One region of the Gottfriedia sp. NPDC057948 genome, then DNA from elsewhere that is predicted to be linked to it. Evidence: riboswitches for the same ligand, from Rfam matches in the RefSeq annotation. Region 1 holds a riboswitch; each other region holds the start of a gene.
The links. Region 1 has a riboswitch for thiamine pyrophosphate ahead of thiC (phosphomethylpyrimidine synthase ThiC). Riboswitches for the same ligand answer to the same signal wherever they lie in the genome.
Positions count from the first base shown of each region.

Region 2: linked by a shared signal. The riboswitch ahead of thiD (bifunctional hydroxymethylpyrimidine kinase/phosphomethylpyrimidine kinase) and the one ahead of thiC (phosphomethylpyrimidine synthase ThiC) in region 1 are both predicted to bind thiamine pyrophosphate.
Region 3: linked by a shared signal. The riboswitch ahead of thiT (energy-coupled thiamine transporter ThiT) and the one ahead of thiC (phosphomethylpyrimidine synthase ThiC) in region 1 are both predicted to bind thiamine pyrophosphate.
Region 4: linked by a shared signal. The riboswitch ahead of ACFVRR_RS12870 (ABC transporter substrate-binding protein) and the one ahead of thiC (phosphomethylpyrimidine synthase ThiC) in region 1 are both predicted to bind thiamine pyrophosphate.

Region 1 covers NZ_JBHVPN010000018.1:11,363-16,613, reverse strand. Annotated here, with positions in the region: gene thiC (phosphomethylpyrimidine synthase ThiC) at 1-1,158, opposite strand, end outside; TPP riboswitch at 1,295-1,409, opposite strand; TPP riboswitch at 1,646-1,755, shown strand; gene ACFVRR_RS20175 (thiamine phosphate synthase) at 1,843-2,457, shown strand; gene thiO (glycine oxidase ThiO) at 2,441-3,532, shown strand; gene thiS (sulfur carrier protein ThiS) at 3,559-3,762, shown strand; gene ACFVRR_RS20160 (thiazole synthase) at 3,765-4,532, shown strand; gene ACFVRR_RS20155 (ThiF family adenylyltransferase) at 4,529-5,251, shown strand, end outside.
Region 2 covers NZ_JBHVPN010000002.1:356,877-362,127, forward strand. Annotated here, with positions in the region: gene feoB (ferrous iron transport protein B) at 1-1,576, shown strand, start outside; gene ACFVRR_RS05590 (FeoB-associated Cys-rich membrane protein) at 1,595-1,750, shown strand; TPP riboswitch at 1,856-1,966, shown strand; gene thiD (bifunctional hydroxymethylpyrimidine kinase/phosphomethylpyrimidine kinase) at 2,101-2,907, shown strand; gene cytX (putative hydroxymethylpyrimidine transporter CytX) at 2,900-4,138, shown strand; gene thiM (hydroxyethylthiazole kinase) at 4,122-4,934, shown strand; gene thiE (thiamine phosphate synthase) at 4,925-5,251, shown strand, end outside.
Region 3 covers NZ_JBHVPN010000009.1:25,366-30,616, forward strand. Annotated here, with positions in the region: gene ACFVRR_RS14595 (Dps family protein) at 1-318, opposite strand, end outside; gene ACFVRR_RS14600 (hypothetical protein) at 635-790, opposite strand; gene ACFVRR_RS14605 (WxL domain-containing protein) at 1,203-3,284, shown strand; gene thiT (energy-coupled thiamine transporter ThiT) at 3,419-4,000, opposite strand; TPP riboswitch at 4,222-4,326, opposite strand; gene ACFVRR_RS14615 (low molecular weight protein-tyrosine-phosphatase) at 4,679-5,155, shown strand; gene ACFVRR_RS14620 (hypothetical protein) at 5,169-5,251, shown strand, end outside.
Region 4 covers NZ_JBHVPN010000007.1:50,501-55,751, reverse strand. Annotated here, with positions in the region: gene hmpA (NO-inducible flavohemoprotein) at 1-999, opposite strand, end outside; gene ACFVRR_RS12880 (RrF2 family transcriptional regulator) at 1,186-1,629, shown strand; gene racE (glutamate racemase) at 1,727-2,518, opposite strand; TPP riboswitch at 2,751-2,860, shown strand; gene ACFVRR_RS12870 (ABC transporter substrate-binding protein) at 2,949-3,941, shown strand; gene ACFVRR_RS12865 (thiamine-binding protein) at 3,954-4,244, shown strand; gene ACFVRR_RS12860 (ABC transporter permease) at 4,244-5,011, shown strand; gene ACFVRR_RS12855 (ABC transporter ATP-binding protein) at 5,008-5,251, shown strand, end outside.

The DNA of each region.
Region 1 (5,251 bases):
GTGTTTCCAAGCAATTTTCGTTAACTCACCTAGTGTTTCTAACTCAGCGAATTGTGCTTCATCATTTGCATCTGCAATTGAGCCCGGTCTCAGTCCATCTCCTAAAGAGAAGGTTACGTCATAACGCTTCATAATTTCACAAATTTCTTCAAAATGAGTATATAAAAAATTCTCTTTATGGTGAGCTAAACACCATTGAGCCAAAATAGACCCACCACGAGATACAATTCCTGTCACTCGTTTTGCCGTTAATGGGATATAGCGTAATAATACTCCCGCATGAATCGTAAAATAGTCTACCCCTTGTTCCGCTTGTTCGATTAGAGTATCTCTAAACACTTCCCAGGTTAAATCTTCAGCAATTCCATTAACCTTTTCAAGCGCCTGATAAATCGGAACTGTCCCTACTGGTACCGGCGAGTTTCGGACAATCCATTCACGTGTTGTATGAATATTCTTCCCAGTAGAAAGGTCCATCATCGTATCCGCTCCCCAACGAGTAGCCCATGTCATTTTTTCTACTTCTTCTTCGATTGAAGACGTAACCGCTGAATTACCTATATTGGCATTAATTTTCACATGAAAATTACGACCGATAATCATTGGCTCACTTTCAGGGTGATTAATATTCGATGGAATGACAGCCCTTCCTTTTGCAACCTCATCACGAACAAATTCGGCTGAAACATTCTCTCGAATCGCAATAAATTCCATTTCAGGTGTAATAATCCCTTTACGAGCATAATGCATTTGAGTAATATTTCCATTATCTTTTGCACGTAATGGTTTTCTTTTTAACCCTTTAAATACTTCAACATTATGTTGATCTGACTCTTTTCTATATCCATTATCTTCAGGCTTTATTTCACGTCCTTCATACTCTTCAACATCATTTCGTTCGATTACCCAGTTATGTCTAATCGCCTTAAGTCCCATTCGAATATCAACTGAGCTAGCTGAGTCTGTGTAAGGTCCACTAGTGTCGTATACTCTAACTGGAGCATTTTCTTCTTCGCCAAAAGTGCCAGTTGTTGGACTTAATTGAATCTCACGCATTGGCACCTTAATGTCAGGTCTAGATCCTTCAACATATACCTTCTTACTTCCTGAAAAACTAGACATGATGGAAAAATTCATTTCATTTACAGAATTGTTCATTTGATTTCATTCCCCTTTTTAATTAGTTTAAAAAGGACGAAATCCAATCCATTTAAAGCATGAAAAAAAGCCGGAATCTTATGTTTAAGACCCGGCTAAGTGTTAGCAAAACTACATTAATAATTATGTAATCATTAATGAAAATTTCTAACTTCCCCACGCTGGTATGAACCAGATCAGGTCCTGAGGGTTAAGAAACTTAATCACGTTTCTCTCTCAGCCCAATTAATTGGACACCCCTAGTCAATCTATTAAATTGTTCAAACTAAATATAAACCCATAAATTTAAAATGTAAATGTTTTTATTTCCCTAAATTTTTACAGAAACTCCAAACAAAAAAAATTTTTGGTTTTTTTATATTCCTAAAAACACTTGATTTCACTATACTTCAAGCCCAATTTCTGGTAATAAAATTGGACTAGTAAAAATAAATTTAGTATTGAATATTATTTTTTATATGCTATGCTAAGATTAATTTTCATACATATTCATCACTAGGGGATCCCTTGATAAGGGCTGAGAATAAGGTAGTTACTTTTAAACCCTCAAAACCTGAACAGGCTAGTACCTGCGTAGGAAAGTGGCGCATTTTTACTTTTTTCGCGTGTAATGTAACCACTTTCTTTTTTTAGGAAAGTGGTTTTTTTGTTTGAAAAAATTTTGCAAATGAAAGAGGCTGGGCCATGGAACTTATTGCAATTACAGATGATCAGCACTCAGTCAAAGTACTTGCTACAAAAATAATTCAAATAATCGATGCAGTCGACTATGTACATATTCGCGAAAAGTCGAAAATGGCAATTGAGCTACTATCACTCTTAAATCTACTAAAAATAAACAAGGTAGATATGAAAAAAATTGTTTTAAATGATCGTTTAGATATAGCTATTTTCTCTAACCTATCAAATATTCACTTACCGGGACATGGTCTTCCACTTGTTGATGTAAAAGAATATTTTCCTAATTTACGAGTAGGAAAATCAGTTCACACACTTACTGAAGCAATACAGGCAGAAAATGATAAAGCTGACTATATTCTGTACGGTCATTGTTTTGAAACAGAGTGTAAAAATGGATTAACACCTAATGGGATTGAACTAATTCCAGAAATGAAAAAAACGTTAACTATACCAATCTATGCAGTCGGCGGAATATTACCTGAACATATCCAAGTTCTAAAAGAGAACGAAATTGATGGTATAGCTGTCATGTCTGGCATATTTTCTGCCCGAAATCCTCTAGAAGCTGCGCTGCAATATTTTGAAAGGTGCAAATTCGCTTATGAACAAGAAATTTGATGTTGTAGTAATTGGTGGTGGAATAATAGGTTGTTCCATTGCTTATTATCTAGCGAAAGAAAATATTCATGTCGCAGTTCTTGAAGGACAACAAGTTGGACAGAAAACAACTAAGGCAGCTGCTGGAATGCTTGGTGCCCATTCCGAGTGGGATCACTCCGAGTCGTTTTTTACTTTTGCTAGAAATAGTCAATTAACTTATTTTCACCTTCAAGAAGAATTAAAAGAATTATGTGGAATTGATATTGAACTTAAAAAAGGTGGCATTTTCAAACTAGCTTATACAGATTTAGAAAAAAAACAATTAACTCCGCTACTCACTCAAACTTCGGCACTTTGGTATAACCAGGAGGAGTTAAAAAAACAGATACTTGGCATCCATCCAAACATCATTGGAGCAGCTTATATTGAAGACGATGTGAATGTATTACCTGTTTCTGTCTGTAATGCGTTTTGCAAAAGTGCTCAAATTTTAGGTGCATCTATTTTTGAATATACACATGTATTTCAGATTCAAAAAAATGATTCACATTATTTAATTAAAACAACAAATGGCGATTTTGAAGCAAAAACTATTGTGGTTGCAAGTGGCGTTTGGAGTAATTCATTGTTTGGACAGCTTGGATTACATCACGAAATTATTCCCGTTAAAGGTGAATGCATCTCGGTCAAAAGTGAAAAGGTTGCATTAAAGCATACTCTCTTCCATGAACAAAATTATATTGTTCCAAGGAATGACGGCCGCCTTGTCATTGGGGCTACGATGGTCGATAACGAATGGAATGAGAACCCTAGCTTAAAGGGGATTGAGTCATTAATACAAAACGCTAAAAAAATGCTTCCCGAAATTGAAGACATGAAAATTGATTCATTTTGGGCAGGATTACGACCGCGAACTCTCGACTATAATCCCTTTATTGGAACTCATCCAGAAGAGGATCAAATCTTATTTGCGACCGGCCATTTTCGAAATGGAATATTGCTTGCACCAGCAACTGGAAAATTAATTCGAGATTTGATCCTTAAGCGGAAAGTCAATCGTAACTGGATCGAAGCATTTAAAATCAATCGTTAATTTTAACTCTTTGGGGGTGTAATCTTTTGGAAATAAGATTAAACGGAAAGAATATTGATATTTCGAGCGAAACCTGTACAATTCAGGATCTGCTAAATAAATATCAATTAGAAAACCGAATTGTTATTGTCGAGGTAAATAAAGAAATTATTTATAAGGAACAGTATTCGTTAACTCATCTCTCTAACGGAGATTCTGTAGAATTAATACATTTTGTAGGTGGTGGCTAATTATGTTAAAAGTAGGAAATCATACGTTTCATTCAAGATTATTATTAGGAACAGGAAAATACCCTTCATTTGAAGTCCAGAAAGAAGCAGTTGAAGTATCGGAAGCCGAGATCCTAACGTTTGCTGTTAGAAGAATGAATATTTTTGAGGAATCTCAACCAAATTTTCTTGAACAATTAGATCTAACGAAATATAAACTATTGCCAAATACAGCTGGTGCAAAAACTGCTGAAGAGGCAGTTAGAATTGCACGATTGGCAAAAGCGTCAGGCTTGTGCGATATGATCAAGGTTGAAGTAATTGGGTGTGATAAATCATTATTACCTGATCCAATCGAAACATTGAAGGCATCAGAAATGTTATTAAACGAAGGCTTTATTGTTTTACCTTATACTTCCGATGATGTTGTGCTAGCAAGAAGACTAGAAGAACTTGGTGTACATGCGATTATGCCAGGTGCATCTCCAATCGGTTCCGGAAAAGGAATTATTAATCCATTAAATCTTAAATTCATCATTGAGGAATCGAATGTTCCTGTTATAGTAGATGCCGGAATCGGGTCTCCAAAAGATGCAGCTTTTGCGATGGAACTAGGTGCTGATGGAGTCCTTTTAAATACTGCAGTTTCTAATGCGAAAGATCCTGTAAAAATGGCCGTTGCAATGAAGCTTGCTATTGAAGCAGGAAGGCTTGGTTATGAGGCAGGAAGAATTGAAGAAAAAAATTATGGTGAAGCTAGTAGCCCAATCACAGGGTTGGTGAATTCTTGACAAACCGTTATGTAAAGCAAGAATTATTTTTAGGAAGAGATCGCCAATCAAACTTACAAAAAGCCAGTGCCATTATTATTGGTGTAGGTGCACTAGGCTCATCAATAGCAGAAATACTTGTAAGAGCAGGAATTGGAAATATAACAATTGTTGACCGTGATTACGTTGAATGGAGTAATTTACAAAGGCAATCACTTTATACTGAAGAAGATGCTAGAAATAAACTACCTAAAGTAATTGCAGCTAAAAATCGACTTCAACAAATTAATAGTGAAGTGTCCATTACTAGTTTAATAACAGATATTACTAGTCTTAATATTGAAGAGCTGATTAAAGGTCAAACAATCATACTAGATGCAACAGATAATTTTGAAACTAGAATGGTAGTGAATGATGCAGCAATTAAGCATAGGATTCCTTTTATTTTTGGTGCGTGTGTTGGAAGCTACGGCCTCTCGTTTCCAATTATTCCAGGAAAAACTCCTTGTCTTAACTGTTTATTAAATCATATACCAACTTTAAATATAACTTGCGATACAGTAGGAGTAATCAGTCCAATTGTGCAAATAATTGCTGCCTACCAAGTAACCTATGCCATGCAATATCTTACTAACTATGAACTTTTACCAATCTTACAATCGATTGATGTATGGAAGCATGAAAAGTCTGATATTAACATCGAAAAATTAAAAAATAAAAATTGTCCAACATGTGGTCCT
Region 2 (5,251 bases), on a different contig from region 1:
TAGATCTGGTAAGGGAACAAACGAGGTAAACGAATTACTAGAGACAATTCCTCAATCTGAAGTTGAGTTTGAAATTGATTATGGAATAATTATTGAAGACGGTATTAAAAATATTATGACGCTATTACCTTCAACTTTATCTATTCCTAAAAGATGGACTGCAATACAAATTTTAGAGGGCAATAAAGAGGTAATTGAATTTATCGCTTCATCCTACGATTTTAGTAAAATTGACCAAGTAATTAAAATAACAGAGGCACAATTAAACAGTGAACAAGGTGTATCACCTTCAAAATGGATTTATTCTATAAGAAAAGAAGTCATTTCAAAATTAATTGGAAGTTCTGTAGAGAAAGAATCTAATGAAGCAGTTACATTAACTGATCGCATTGATCGATTTGTGACACACCCAATTTTGGGTATTCCTATTTTCCTAGTTACAATGTTTTTAATGTTTAAGCTTACTTTTGATTGGTTGGGGTTACCCTTATCTGACGCATTAGATGGGTTTTTATCAGGACCTGTAACGGACTGGCTAACAAACGGCTTAAATGCAATACATGCATCTGATTTTATAAAAGCAGTTGTTCTTGATGGTATTGTTGCCGGTGTTGGTGGAGTTTTAGTCTTTGTTCCACAAATTTTTATTTTGTTTTTACTAATTTCATTCCTTGAAGATTTTGGATATATGTCTCGAGCGGCTTTAGTAATGGATCGTTCGATGGAAATGGTTGGTTTAACTGGTAAGGCATTTATTCCAATGATTATTGGATTTGGTTGTAATGTACCTGGAGTTATGGCTGCTAGAACGATTGAACAGCCTAGAGAGAGACTACTCACGATTTTGTTAACACCATTAATGTCTTGTTCGGCGCGTTTACCGGTATATGCACTATTCGTTGGCGCGTTTTTTGCGAAAAATCAAGCAATAGTTGTTTTTTCACTCTATATACTCGGAATAGTAGTTGCATTAGTATTAGCTAAGGTTTTTTCATCTACTATATTAAAGGGTGAGTTTTCATTATTTGTCGTAGAACTCCCACCGTATCGTATGCCACAAGGTAAAGCTTTATTTAGAAGCACATGGGATAAAGGTAAAGGATTTATTCGAAAAGCAGGTACGTTTATTTTTGGTGGTTCTGTAGTAATATGGTTATTATCTTATATGGGACCAAGTGGTTTAGGTGTTTCGATGGATGATAGCTTTTTAGCAATGATTGGTGGAATACTTACACCAATACTTGCACCTTTAGGTTTCGGGACGTGGCAAGCAGGTGCTTCTTTACTAACAGGATTTTTGGCTAAAGAGGTAGTCGTATCTGCCATGAATATTATCTATCATGTGCCAAATGCACATTCTTTACAAGGAATATTGTCAACACAGTTTTCTGCACTTTCTGCATTTAGCTTTATGGTATTTGTCTTATTGTATGTACCATGTCTTGCAACTGTTGCGACAATTCGTAAAGAGACAGGTTCAGCTAAATGGACGTATTTCTCAGTTGGATATGCATTAGTTATTGCGTATATATTAGCGCTAATTATCTATCAAGTTGGAAGTCTCTTAGGCTATTAAAGAAAGGGGTATCTACTTATGATTGTCAATATTATAATAGGAGCTCTTATTTTTGGATATGCAGGGTGGACACTTTTACGATATATAAAGAAAACGAAAAAAGGTAAATGTGGCTCTTGCTCAATCGCAAAGACTTGTAGTTCAAATTGTGATACTGTAAATTATTCAAAATAGCAATATAGAATTAACTAAAAAGATAAAATTTAAAGTAAACTGTCTAAATACTTGAATAAAGTAGAAGGATTAATTAAGATGATAAAGTAATAAACTTTAATAATTGAATAGTACTAGGGGTGCCGTAAATGTTCGGCTGAGATTAAGACACATAAGTCTTTGACCCTTTAACCTGATCTGGATAATGCCAGCGTAGGAAAGTGAACGTAGAATACATATTTTGTATTCATAACATTGATTTGTTCGAGCACAAGTCCTTATGGGATTTGTGCTTTTTTGTATTTAAAATCAAGTGTCATCTTCTATCTGTAAGATCAAAGAGTTCTATTCATGAAATAGGGGGAAGAGAATTGAAGAAAGTATTAACGATAGCAGGCTCTGATTCAAGTGGTGGTGCAGGGATTCAAGCGGATTTAAAGACATTTTCAGCTCATCGTGTTTTTGGAATGAGTGTAATTACAGCAGTAACTGCTCAAAATACACAAGGAGTGTTTGCAGTACAAGATATGACACCAGAGATGATTGCTAGTCAGTTAGATGCAATTTTTACTGATATTAAAGTGGATGCTGTAAAAATTGGAATGGTATCTCAAATAGAGACGATTAAAGTCATTGCTGAGAAATTAAAGCAATATAAACCAAAGCAAATCGTAGTTGATCCAGTTATGGTTTCAAAAAGCGGATTTGACTTATTAAGTCCGGATGCAAAGGAAGCTTTAATTCAAGAATTGATTCCGTTAGCAACGGTTATTACGCCAAATCTTCCTGAAGCAGAAGTCATTACTGGAAGAAAAATTACAACCATTGAAGAGATGAAAGAAGCTGCTATTCAAATTCACTCATTAGGTGCTAAAAACGTCCTTGTAAAAGGTGGTCATCTAGAGGGGGAGGCTACCGATATTTGTTTTAATGGTGACGAATTTACAAGCTTTAATAGCGTTAGAATTAATACAATTAATACCCACGGTACAGGTTGTACTTTATCTTCAGCCATTACATCTAATTTAGCAAATGAACTTGAATTAAATGAGGCTATTAGAGAGGCGAAAAATTATATAACATTAGCAATCCAACATTCCTTTTCAATCGGAAAAGGGGTAGGTCCTGTACATCATTTTTACTCATTGTATGAAAAGGCAGGAGTCCAATATGTCTAATCAAAATGCAAAAATGACGAAGTGGAACTTTACAACACTTTGGTTTGGTGCGGCAGTTTCTGTAGCAGAAATTATGACTGGTGCCCTAGTAGCACCACTTGGTTTTAAGAAAGGTTTGACGGCCATTTTAGTAGGGCATTTACTTGGAACATTATTGCTAATTTTAGGTGGAGTCATTGGTTCTCAGCAAAGGTTATCAGCAATGGAATCTACAAAAATTTCATTTGGTAACTATGGTAGCTATTTGTTTTCGATTTTGAATGTTCTACAGTTACTAGGCTGGACAGCAATTATGATTTTAACTGGAGCTCGCTCAATCAATTTAGTTACAATAAAAGATTATCGGTTTGACCACCTATGGGTTTGGTGTTTAGTAATTGGAGTATTAATCGCAATCTGGTTGTACTTTGGACAAAATGCTTCTAAAAAACTTAATAGTTTAGCGGTTGGTTTACTATTTGTTTTAACAATTGTGCTATGTTTTGTCATTTTTAAAAGTGATAAAATCTTAACTCAACCAAGCACTTCTGGACTATCTTTTGGTGCAGCCGTTGAATTATCAGTAATTATGCCATTATCGTGGATTCCATTAATTAGTGATTATACTCGTTTCGCGAAGACAACAAAAGATGGAGCGATTGGTAGCTTTATAGGTTATATGTTTGGTAGCTCTTGGATGTATATTATTGGGCTAGGCGCAGTATTAGCATTTAATGAAGTAGACCCGGTTGCTGTTTTAATGAGTGCAAATCTAGGATTATTTGCAGTTGGTATCGTCGTCTTAGCAACTGTTACAACGACTTTCATGGATGCTTACTCTGCCGGAATATCAGTTACAACCATCTTTCCAAAGTTAAATGGAAAACATATCGCCCTTATTGTTACAGCTATTGGAACGTTATTGGCCGTTATTTTCCCTATTGAGAAGTATGAAGGATTTTTATATACAATTGGTTCCTTTTTTGCACCGTTATATGCAATTTTATTAACGGACTATTTTATTCTAAAAAGAACAAATATAAGTAAAGCGTTGAAGATTGATTGGATCGCGTTTATTACATGGATTTTAGGCGTTTTTATTTATCGTAAGTTTGTACAATTAGACTTCTTCCTTGGAGCTACTGTTCCAAGTATGATTTTAATTTGTGTCATTTATATAGTTGTTCAGTTTGTTATTAATAAGCTTGTTCCAAAGCAAATCGGGGGAGAAAAAAATGTTAACTATGAATGAAATGAGTCAAATTCTTGAAAGTGTGAAAGAGAAAAAGCCTTTAGTTCATCACATTACAAATTATGTAACTGTAAATGACTGTGCAAATATGGTGTTAGCTCTAGGTGGATCACCAGTTATGGCAGATGATTTAGCCGAAGTAGAAGAAATGGTATCTTTTGCATCAGCTCTTGTTATTAATATTGGAACATTAAATGAAAGAACAATTCAATCAATGATTAAAGCTGGTAAAAAAGCCAATCAATTAGGCGTACCAGTTATATTAGATCCTGTTGGTGTAGGAGCAACTACTTTACGTACAGAAACGACTTCTAAATTATTGAAAGAAGTACGTTTTTCAGTAGTTCGTGGAAATATGTCAGAAATTAAAATGATTGCTGGCTTAAATGTTCAAATTAAAGGTGTGGATTCTGTAGCTGGTGAAGAAGACGGCGTTGAAATTGCGAAATCTCTATCAGCGAAATTAGGCTCAGTAGTTGCAATTACAGGTGCGGTAGATATTATTGCAGAACAAGACCGAGTATGTACCATTTCAAATGGAGATAAAATGCTAGCTGATGTTACTGGAACTGGATGTATGAGTACATCATTAATTGGAACTTATGCTGGTGCAACGACTGATTATTTCCTAGCAGCTGTTTCCGGTATTACGACAATGGGTCTTTGTGGAGAGCTTGCTAAGGCTCGATTAACTGAAGGACAAGGAATCGGTACATTTAAAGTAAACTTATTTGATGAGGTATCTAAAGCTTCTGTTGATACACTTATAACAGGAGGACAAATTGAATGGCTATAACAAAAAGTAAAATAGATTATAAGCTTTATTTAGTAACGGATCGAGATGTATTAGGTTCAAGGGATTTAGTTCAATCTGTTGAGGAAGCAATTAAAGGTGGAACAACAATCGTACAAATAAGAGAAAAAAATTGTAGCAGTCTAGATTTTTACAGTATTGCTATGCAAGTAAAAGAAGTCACTTCAAAATATAATGTTCCATTGATTATTAATGACCGTTTAGACATCGCATTGGCAATACAGGCTGATGGCTTGCATATCGGTCAAGAAGATTTATCTTTAACTGTGGCTAGACAGATTGTTGGGAAAGATATGATT
Region 3 (5,251 bases), on a different contig from region 1:
TTCTTCAATTAAATAATTATAGTCCTTAGTAATGTCCTGAACCATTTCATCAGAAGTAATATTCTTATTTGCTTCTTTAAGGCTTGAAGTATCAAGATACTCTCTCATTGTAGCTAGTGGTTTTCCACCAATTATTAACACTCGCTCTGCTAGCTCATCAATATGTAAACTTGCCTCATTGTAAAATTCCTCAAATTTAGTGTGTAGAGTGAAAAAATTTGGACCTTTTACATACCAATGATAGTTATGTAACTTTACAAATAGAATATTCCAGTCTGCTATTTGCTTATTTAGCACATCAACAGTCGTTTTTGAGATGGATGATGTATCCATTAAAATCCCTCCTCTAAATGATGTAAAAGATTAAAAAACCATATAAACCATCTTAACTGATAATGGGGAAAAATAGTCATGGTAATATTTGATAGCTAAGACAACAATTAGTAAAATTAACGTTAAATTGTAAATAGCTTTATATTGAAATAAAAAAATCAGCCTATTTGAGGGTTTGGATGGAGATTAGAAGATGAAAAGTACTTACTCATAACAGAAATAGAAAGAATATAAAAATAACATACTCTTAACAGGTTTATGAGTAAGTAAAATACCCCCATCCCTAAGGATGGGGGTTATTCTATGAATGTTCATTTTCTTTAGGCAGGGAAAGTTTCGGATCAATTCTAAGTGTATCATCCTCATTTAAAGCTTTTTTCAATAATAAAAATAATGATCCAATCATACCAAGAAGAATAATTACAAAAAAGAAAAAGATGATTACATCATAGACCAATGTTAAAACCCCCTTCGAAACTTTTCTGTATTCATATATATGATTGAAGAAAAGGACAGATAACCAAAATTCACAAAGTGTTCAAAATTAAAATGCATATTTAAAATGTGGATAGAATGTTTTTACTATTTGGTTGGATCAATCTAACTAAAAGCAAGTGACATCACCATTTGTAGCAGTTAAACCTAAAATAGTAAGAAGAACATCTCAAACAAAAAACAAGTTAAAACTCAACGTGATTACCGTTGATATAGGTAAAAAATGTCGTTGAACCATCGAAGATAATCATGTTACATTTTTCACATATTAACTGTGAGTTCAGCAAAGAAACAAAGTTGGAGGTTTTAATGTGATTTTCAGATCCGGAAAAGGATAGTGAAGAAAATTTTTTATTTTGGAATGGAGAAATATAATGGTGAAAAAAAGAAAACGACTTTTTAAAGCGATTGTTTTAGCATCCATTTTTGTCATCATGACGAGCGGGACGCAACCTAGTCTACTTGGATTAAAGGGACTACTTAAACCAACAATTACAGAAGCAGCAACATTTCCAAACTTGGTCCAAAACCCTACTTTTAATTTTGATAGTCAAACAACTACTTTTCCAAATTGGTCATTTATGGCGTATTTAAATAAAAGCCAAAGTCTAGGTCCTTATAGCTTCAATTTAGAGGATCAAGGTGACGGCTGGTATAAGGTATTTGGTGAAGTCAACCCAAAAAGTTATGTTAAACCTATTCCAGGAGGTGGGATTTTAATAAAGGTATTAAACACTGTAGATTCTCAAGAGTTAATAGCAATGAACCAAACGATTAACACAATTCCAGGACAAACTTATATCTTAAAGTTTCCTTTTAAACTTATTCAAAATGCGAATACCGATCCTAAGTATTCTTGGTTTGTATCTGACACAGAAAGTAATACCGCTCTAACGACAGATAAAGAATGGAGAGAATACACAGGACCTCAAAATATAACGACTACTTTCACTGCGATCGGAACTAAAGTGAATTTTAGAATTTATTTTGAAGACGGTATAAAAGATGCTCTTGATGGTAGTGGATTTCAAATCTTTCAGGTTGATCATGTTTCTGTTACAGTACTAGATACTGAGGCACCAAAAATAACGAATGCGACTATTACCATACCAGAAGGCTACACAGGTGGTGCATCATGGACCAATAAAAACACGACAATTCACTTTACAGCAACTGACGATCATGGTGTCGATCCCACAACGTATGAAGTTTCTACTGATAATGGTGGCACTTGGAGTAAAAACGGTTTAAGTAATGCCACCTCAACAGGCGTTGATTATACAGTTTCAACTCAAGGTACGACAAATATTCTAATTAGAGCAAAAGATGATTCTGGAAATCAAAGTAATCCAGTAACCGACCCTGGAGCTAAATTTACAGTCAAAATTGATAAAGAACTACCTATTACCAACTATGCTGACGGGCAATTATATAATAAAAATACAGCAACAAACATTACATTCAGTGATGCACTAAGCGGTATTGATACTGCTAAATTAAATGGGGCAACTATTTCTTCTGGCACAATAAACCCAACTGATGGGGAACACACATTAGTGATCACTGATAAAGCAGGTAATCAAAAAATTCTACACTTTACAGTAGACAAAACTATTTTACCGCCAGTTGTAAATCCGATTACAGATATCAGTACAAGTATAACGGGAACAGCAGAGGCGAATAGTACTGTGAAAATAGCATTACCTGACCAATCATTTTTAACGACAAGGGCCGGAGCGGATGGTTCATTCTCCGTACAGGTACCACAGTGGACATTGTATGATGGGGATGTAGTACGTGCAACTGCAACAGATGTCGCAGGTAATACCAGTACAGATACAAATGTAACGGTAACGGCAGAAACAAAAAATCCAGTCGATCCAACAAACCCGACAAGTCCAGTCGAACCTATTAACCCAACTGACCCAGAGAATCCTCATGAACCTGGAACAAAGAGTTCGTTAAGTATTGACTATGTGTCAAATTTCCATTTTGGTGCGCAGGAAGCTTCAGGTAAAAATGAAGTTTATACTGCTCAATTAGATGAAGTAAAACAAACTTCAGATGGTTCGATCATTAAAGTACCAAATTTTATTCAAGTAACAGACCATCGGAGAACAAAAACCGGATGGAAACTAACAGTGCAGCAAAATGAACAATTCAAGAGTGGTAATAATGAATTAACAGGTGCAGTTTTAAAATTAAATAATCCTATTTTAAACTCATCCACTCATGCGCAGTATAAACCAGTAGCCAATACAGTGACATTGATACCCGGTGGAGGTGCCCAGAATCTAGCTTTTGCAGATGAAGGAAAGGGACTTGGAACATGGACTATTGCATTTGGACAGAATCCATCTAGCATAACCCTTTTCGTGCCTGGAGCAGCTTATAAAGAAGTAGGTGCCAAATATAAAACAACATTAACATGGACATTAGTAGATGCACCACTTTAAAATCAAGAAACTTCCTATATAGATGTTAAAATGAAAGTAAATACCCCATCGAGTAAGTAATAAAAAAGACTACTCGGTGGGGTATCTTGTACTTTCTTATTTGAATGCGTTGGAACTTTAGACTGACTAAAAACTTATGCTGCTTGATTTCGATTCTTTTTAACATGAACAAGAACTGGTGCAGATGAAAGTAAAATGATTAATAAAACTGCACTAATAATAAAAGAAGGAACCATGTACCAAGCATTATATACTAATGAATAAAGAGAAACTGGTGTACCCTTTGGAGCGTATGAACCGTAAAACACGATCCCAGCAATAAAGTGGCAGATGAATCGAGCTAGTGAACCGATAAAAGTTCCTAAAATTATATAAGCAGCTGCACTTTTTTTATTGCCATTTGCTAAACTATTTTTTATTTGTTTATATACAAGACCAGCTAATCCGAGACTAGTAAATGCCAGAATATAGTCTAAAAATACTTGGATTGGATGAACAAAATATAGCTTTGTAACGATTTGTAGTGCTGCTAATAAAAGCCCAGTAATTAAACCTTGCTTTAATCCCCAACGAAAAGCAATTAGAAAAACTGGAATCATTGATAATGAAACAGAGCCACCTTGAGGTGCAGTAAATAATGGTAAGAAATCAAAAACGATTGCTAGTGCTGCACACATTGCTATTTCTGTCATTAATTGAATCTTTGATGTCTTCATATATATTTCCCCCTTTATCTAGTGGACAACTTATGTAGTGAAACACTTTGTAAGTAATGATGTCTGGGCGATTAGTCACATTTTATAATGTCTAGTTCCAGCGCCTTGCCCTTTGTGGTGTCGGGGCAAAAGCGAGCCGCTTCCACATTTCAAATTAAGGAGATTTCAGTAGGAATAAATAAAAAAAGCAATACTGGGTAGCATGATGAGCCCGGCGTTGCTTTTTCATCGTGCCACATCCCTACGTTAGTACTAACTAACAGGTTCAGAGGGTAAGAATAGCTACTCTATTCACTCTCAGCCAAATGGCTCCCCTTGTGGTTTTAGCTTACATTTAGTTGTCTTTACTAAATATAGTCAAGGTCATTTAAAAATACAATTAATTTATCTTTAAAAATTAAAAAAATTTGGCCATTATTAATGGAATCTTTGTGAGAATCGCTAAAAACATTAACCAATTTAAACTTTTAGATAATCATTAAAATTATTTTTAAAAAATGAGTGTAATCATAGCTATTATGTAAAAAATAAGCATTATAACTTTTATCTTATTTATACTAGTCATAAATTATTCACAATGGCTTGCTTTTCATTTTAAAATTTACCGTGTAGAATGAATACGAAAGAAACAGCTAAATTTTGGCAGAAAGTGTAAATAATTTGAAGGAGACATTTTAGATGATTCAAGTATTATTTGTCTGTTTAGGTAACATTTGTCGATCGCCAATGGCTGAGGCTGTTTTTCGTCATTTAGTGACAGAAAAAGGGTTAGATAAACAATTTATGATAGACTCAGCTGGTACTGGAGATTGGCATTTAGGTCACGCTCCACATAAGGGAACACAAGGTTTATTGAGTGAAAAAGGTATAACCTGCGAAGGTATGAAAGCTCGAAAAGTGACAGAAAATGACTTTAAATATTTTAGTTATATTGTTGCTATGGATGCACAGAATAAAGAGGATTTAATGAATTTAGCAAGAAATAATTGTATAGGAGAGATTTCACTACTTTCAGATTATGTTCCAGCATCAATGTGGAAGGAAGTGCCTGATCCATATTATACGGGTAATTTTAATGAAGTATATGACATCATTACAGAAGGATGCTCTCATTTACTTCAGCATATTTTAAAGCAACACCAATTAACAGTTTAGAGGAGGATGTAGAATGTCAAAACGTAACAAAGCTTTACGCAATATTCTAGTCGGAGTCGCAATTGGTGCAGGGGTTACTCTACTTAACAAGGAAAA
Region 4 (5,251 bases), on a different contig from region 1:
ATTTTCATAAACAAATGATAAATTGTAATTTGTTAATTGCTCTTTTAATTGGTTTAGTTCATTTTCAAATGCTTGTAATCTACCGTTCCTTGAAGCGCTTATAAAGCTGACTTGACGATTTGGTTGATTGCTTGTAATTGACTTAGCCATACTGATTAATGGTGTAATTCCAACACCACCACTTAAGAAAACAACATCTGAATCAATTTCAGTATTTAAAGTAAATTCACCTGCTGGAGCAGTAATTTCTAATGTATCACCAACATTTACTTGATTGTGCAGGTAGTTTGAGAATTTACCTAGTGGTTGGTTTTCTTCAGCTTCTCTTTTTACTGAAATTCTAAAGTGATTTTTACCTGGTGCATCAGATAAGCTATATTGTCTGTTTGATAAATATTTTTCACCAGGAATTTGAGAACGAACAGTAATATATTGACCAGCTAAGAAAGTAGGAACTGAAGAACCATCTTTAGGAACTAAGTAGAATGAAGTAATTACATCGCTTTCTTCAACTTTTTCGATGATTTTAAACTCTTTAAATTCAGACCAACCGCCTTCTTGAGAAGATGCTTCCTCATACATTTCTTTTTCGATATCGATAAATACTTGTGCAATAACTCCATATGCTTCCGCCCAAGCACCTAGTATTTCATCAGTTGCAGCATCACCAAGTACTTCTTTAATTGCCCTTAATAAATGTTGCCCTACGATTGGATAGTGCTCTGCTTTAACTTGAAGACTGCGGTGTTTTTGCGCAATTTGTTTTACAACAGGAATAATTGTTGCTAGTTTATCAATGTTTTGTGCAGCAGCTAAAACAGTATTTGCAAGAGCAGTTTGTTGTCTACCTTGTTGTTGATTTGTATGATTAAATACATTTAATAGTTCAGGATGATTAGTAAATAAATTTTTATAGAATACTTTAGTGATTTCTGTACCCTTTACTTCTAAGACTGGAACTGTTGACTTAATAATATCAATTGTTTTTTGAGAAAGCATGAAAAATCCCCCTAATCACGTTTTAAAGTAGTATTGTGAATACATCTTTATCTTAGACCTAGAATTTATTTAAAGCAATATATAAAATACATCTTTTATGTATTTTTTCGCAAAAATGCATAAAAGTTTAAAAAAAGTTCACAATTATGCTATGATTAATCTTAAATAAAACAGTGAGGACAAGTTATGCGTTTAACAACTTATTCGGATTACTCTCTTCGTGTACTAATATTTCTAAGCTCTGAGCCACGTGAAAAATTAGTTAATATTAAGGACATCGCTGAAGCTTATGATATTTCAAAAAATCATTTAATGAAAATAATTTATAATTTAGGAAAGATGGGTTACATCGAAACGATCCGTGGCAGAAACGGTGGAATCCGTTTAGCTAAATTACCATCAGAAATAAATATCGGTGAAATAATTCGTAAAACTGAAGAAGACTTTAATATTGTAGAATGTTTTGAACACGGTAACACTTGTGTTATTACACCTGTTTGTTCTTTAAAACATATATTTAATAATGCATTAGAACAATTTTTACATGTATTAGATCAATATACTTTAGATGATATTGTAAAGAACAATGCGATGCTTAAAGATTATTTTTCAAGTAATACAAAAGAATAAATATTATGAAATAGAAGAGCGTTCGTAATTTAAAAACACAAAAACCAACAAAGGCTTACTTTGTTGGTTTTTTTCATTTAAAGTGGTCTATTGACCTTTATAGTTTAATATACTTTACGTTTTCCATCGGTTCTTGGAATAAGGATGAAGCTATTTTACTAAAAATGGTTGGATCTCCAGTTGTAAAAAATTCATGTGAAGTAATTTCAGAGTTAGATAATATATTTTGTTGATCCAGAATTGCACTTACTTCTAAAGCTGTTTCATCACCAGAGCTGATCAGTTGGATTGATGGTCCCATCACTTTTTGGATGATTGGACCAAGTAATGGATAATGCGTGCAACCTAGAATTAGGGTATCAATATTTGAATCAATAAGCGGTGCAAGAGTGTGTTTAACAATCTCAAATATTTCAGGTTTATTGTAGTCCCCATTTTCAACAATTCCAGCAAACTCTGGGCATGCCAAGCCTTCAATTATAACTTTGTCATTAATCCGCTTTAGTGCGGAATGATATGCTTTACTATTAATAGTAGCATTCGTCCCAATGACACCGATTTGGTCATTTTGTGTTAATTTTATTGCTGCTCTAGCACCTGGGCGGACAACTCCAATGACTGGTATTTGAAGTTTTTCCCGCATCTCATTTAAGACGACTGAAGTTGCTGTATTACAGGCGATGACTAACATTTTTATATCTTTCTCCAATAGAAAATTAGTCATTTCCCAAGTGAATTCTCTGATTTCCGTATATGGTCGTGATCCGTATGGACATCTTGCAGTATCGCCTAAGTATAAAATGTCCTCTTTAGGTAATTGTCTTATAATTTGTTTGGCAACTGTTAAGCCCCCAACACCTGAGTCAATGACTCCGATTGGTTTATTCAAAAAATCCCCTCATTTTACTTAATAATTTGTTGATGTAGTATATTCTTTATTCATTTAAGATTTTACTATAAGAAATGATATTTTTGTTTATCATTCTCTTTTTAAAAATGTTAAAATTTCATAGTTTTATTTCTCCTATTAACAGAGTATTAAAACATTTAAACACAAGTTAAAAATAATTCGTAAATTCAATCATTATCTGTTATATTAATGAGGAAAAGTTTATATATGAGAAAAAATGTGGAGGAGCCAGTGTTGCTGGCTGAGATAGCATCCTTAAGATGTTGACTCTTAGAACCTGATCTGGGTGATGCCAGCGTAGGGAACAGTATCTCTTTTTAGATATGTTTTTTACAGCGCATTTACGTCCGGGTTAGTATCCGGACGTTTTCTTTTTGTATAAACAAAAAACAAAAAGGAGATATAGATAATGAAAAAACTAGTAGTATTTTTAGTAGCTATTTGTTTAATGTTAACTGGGTGTGGTCAAAACAAAACTGCTACGACTAAAAAGCCAAAGCAATTAAAAAAGGTGACAGTCGTACTAGACTGGACGCCAAATACAAATCATACTGGGCTATTTGTTGCTAAGGAAAAAGGTTACTTTAAGGAACAAGGACTTGATGTAGATATAATCAGCCCAGGAGAAACAGGTGCAGACCAATTAGTTGCATCTGGTAAAGCAGATTTTGGGGTTTCTTATCAAGAGTCAATTACACAAGCAAGAGTTCAAAATGTACCGATTGTATCAATTGCAGCAATTATTCAACATAATACTTCTGGCTTTGCATCACCAGTGAAAAAAGGAATTAAGTCTCCAAAAGATTTCGTTGGAAAAACATATGGTGGATGGGGTTCACCGGTTGAAAAGGCTATTTTAAAATCACTTATGTCAGAAGAAAATGCTAATGTTAATAAGTTAAATATCGTTAATATGGGAGAGGCTGATTTCTTTACAGCGGTAAAAAGAGATATCGATTTTGCGTGGATTTATCAAGGATGGACAGGGATTGAAGCAGAGCTACGTGGAGAAAAATTAAACATGATTTATTTAACTGATTATAGTAAAAAGCTAGATTACTATACTCCAGTTTTAGCTACGAATGAAAAAATGATTAGTAAAAACCCTAAAATAGTAAAAGCATTTGTGGCTGCAGCATCAAAAGGATATAATTTTGCGATTGATAACCCAAAAGAAGCTGCATCGATTTTAATAAAGGATAATCCGGATTTAGATAAAAAATTAGTGGAAAAAAGTCAAGAATGGTTAGCATCTAAATATAAAGATGATGCAGAACGTTGGGGTGAGCAAAAATTATCAGTTTGGAAAAACTATGCTGATTTCTTAGCTGAAAATAAATTATTAGAAGGAAACTTTAAGCCAAAAGAAGCATTTACGAATGAATTCTTACCAGCGAAATAAGGAGGAGCAAAAATGCAAACTACTTTAATGAGTGTCCAAATTATACCGAAAACAAATAATATTGAGGATGTTATTCCAGCAGTTGATGAAGCAATTAAAATTATTGATGAATCAGGTGTAAAATATCAAGTTCAACCATTGGAAACAACTATGGAAGGCGACTTGAATCAATTATTAATGGTTGTTCAAAAAATGAATGAAAGAATGATTGAAATAGGTTGCCACAATGTAATAACTCAAATGAAAATACTTTATCAACCACAAGGTATTACGATGGATGTGTTAACGGAGAAGTACCGTTAATGAAATCTAAAAATATAAAAGGATGGCAACCTATCGTTGTCATCCTGCTTTTTTTAATTTGCTGGCAGCTAAGTATTAAAATTTGGAAAATCGAATCTTGGTTATTACCAGGACCAATCGCAATCTTTAAAGAAGGAATGAAATCAACTGATTCACTACTTCCTCATATTTCTTCTACTATTCAATTAACGATTATTGGTTTGTTAATTGGTAGTTTATTAGGATTTTTAATCGCATTTCTATTGCATTTAATTCCAGGTGTTAGGGAAGCTTTTTACCCATTATTAATTCTTTCGCAAAATGTACCAATTATCGTATTGGCACCGCTTTTAATTATTTGGTTTGGATTTGGTGTATTACCTAAATTAATTATTATTTCTCTTGTTTGTTTTTTCCCTGTTACAGTTTCAGCGTTGGATGGTTTCCGACAAACACCAAGTGAACTAATAAATTATATGAAAATGGCGGGAGCATCCAAATCACAAATTTTTTGGAAAGTTGAATTGCCTTTTTCTCTACCTTCCATTTTTTCTGGCTTAAAGATTTCAGCGACTTATAGTGTTATGGGAGCAGTTATCTCTGAATGGCTAGGAGCGAAATCTGGAATTGGAGTCTATATGACTTTAGCTTCATCTTCATTTAGAACAGATCGAGTATTTGTTTCAATTTTTATCATTATGTTTTTAAGTATGCTTTTCTTCTTCCTAATAGTTGTAATTGAACGTTTTACTGTTAAATGGAAAGTTAAAGGGGAGAAACGGAAATGACACTACAAGTGGAACAATTATCAAAGAGTTATAGCGGTCATCAAGTATTAGAAAATATATCCCTTTATGTAAACGAGGGTGAATTTGTATCGATTCTAGGTCCATCTGGTAGTGGGAAAAGTACGTTGTTCCATCTTATTGGAGGTTTAGTAAAACCAGATTCTGGAGAAGTAAAGTTAAATGGGTCGATAATAAATGGAGAACTTGGTCATGTTAGTTTTATGCCTCAGGATCATTCAT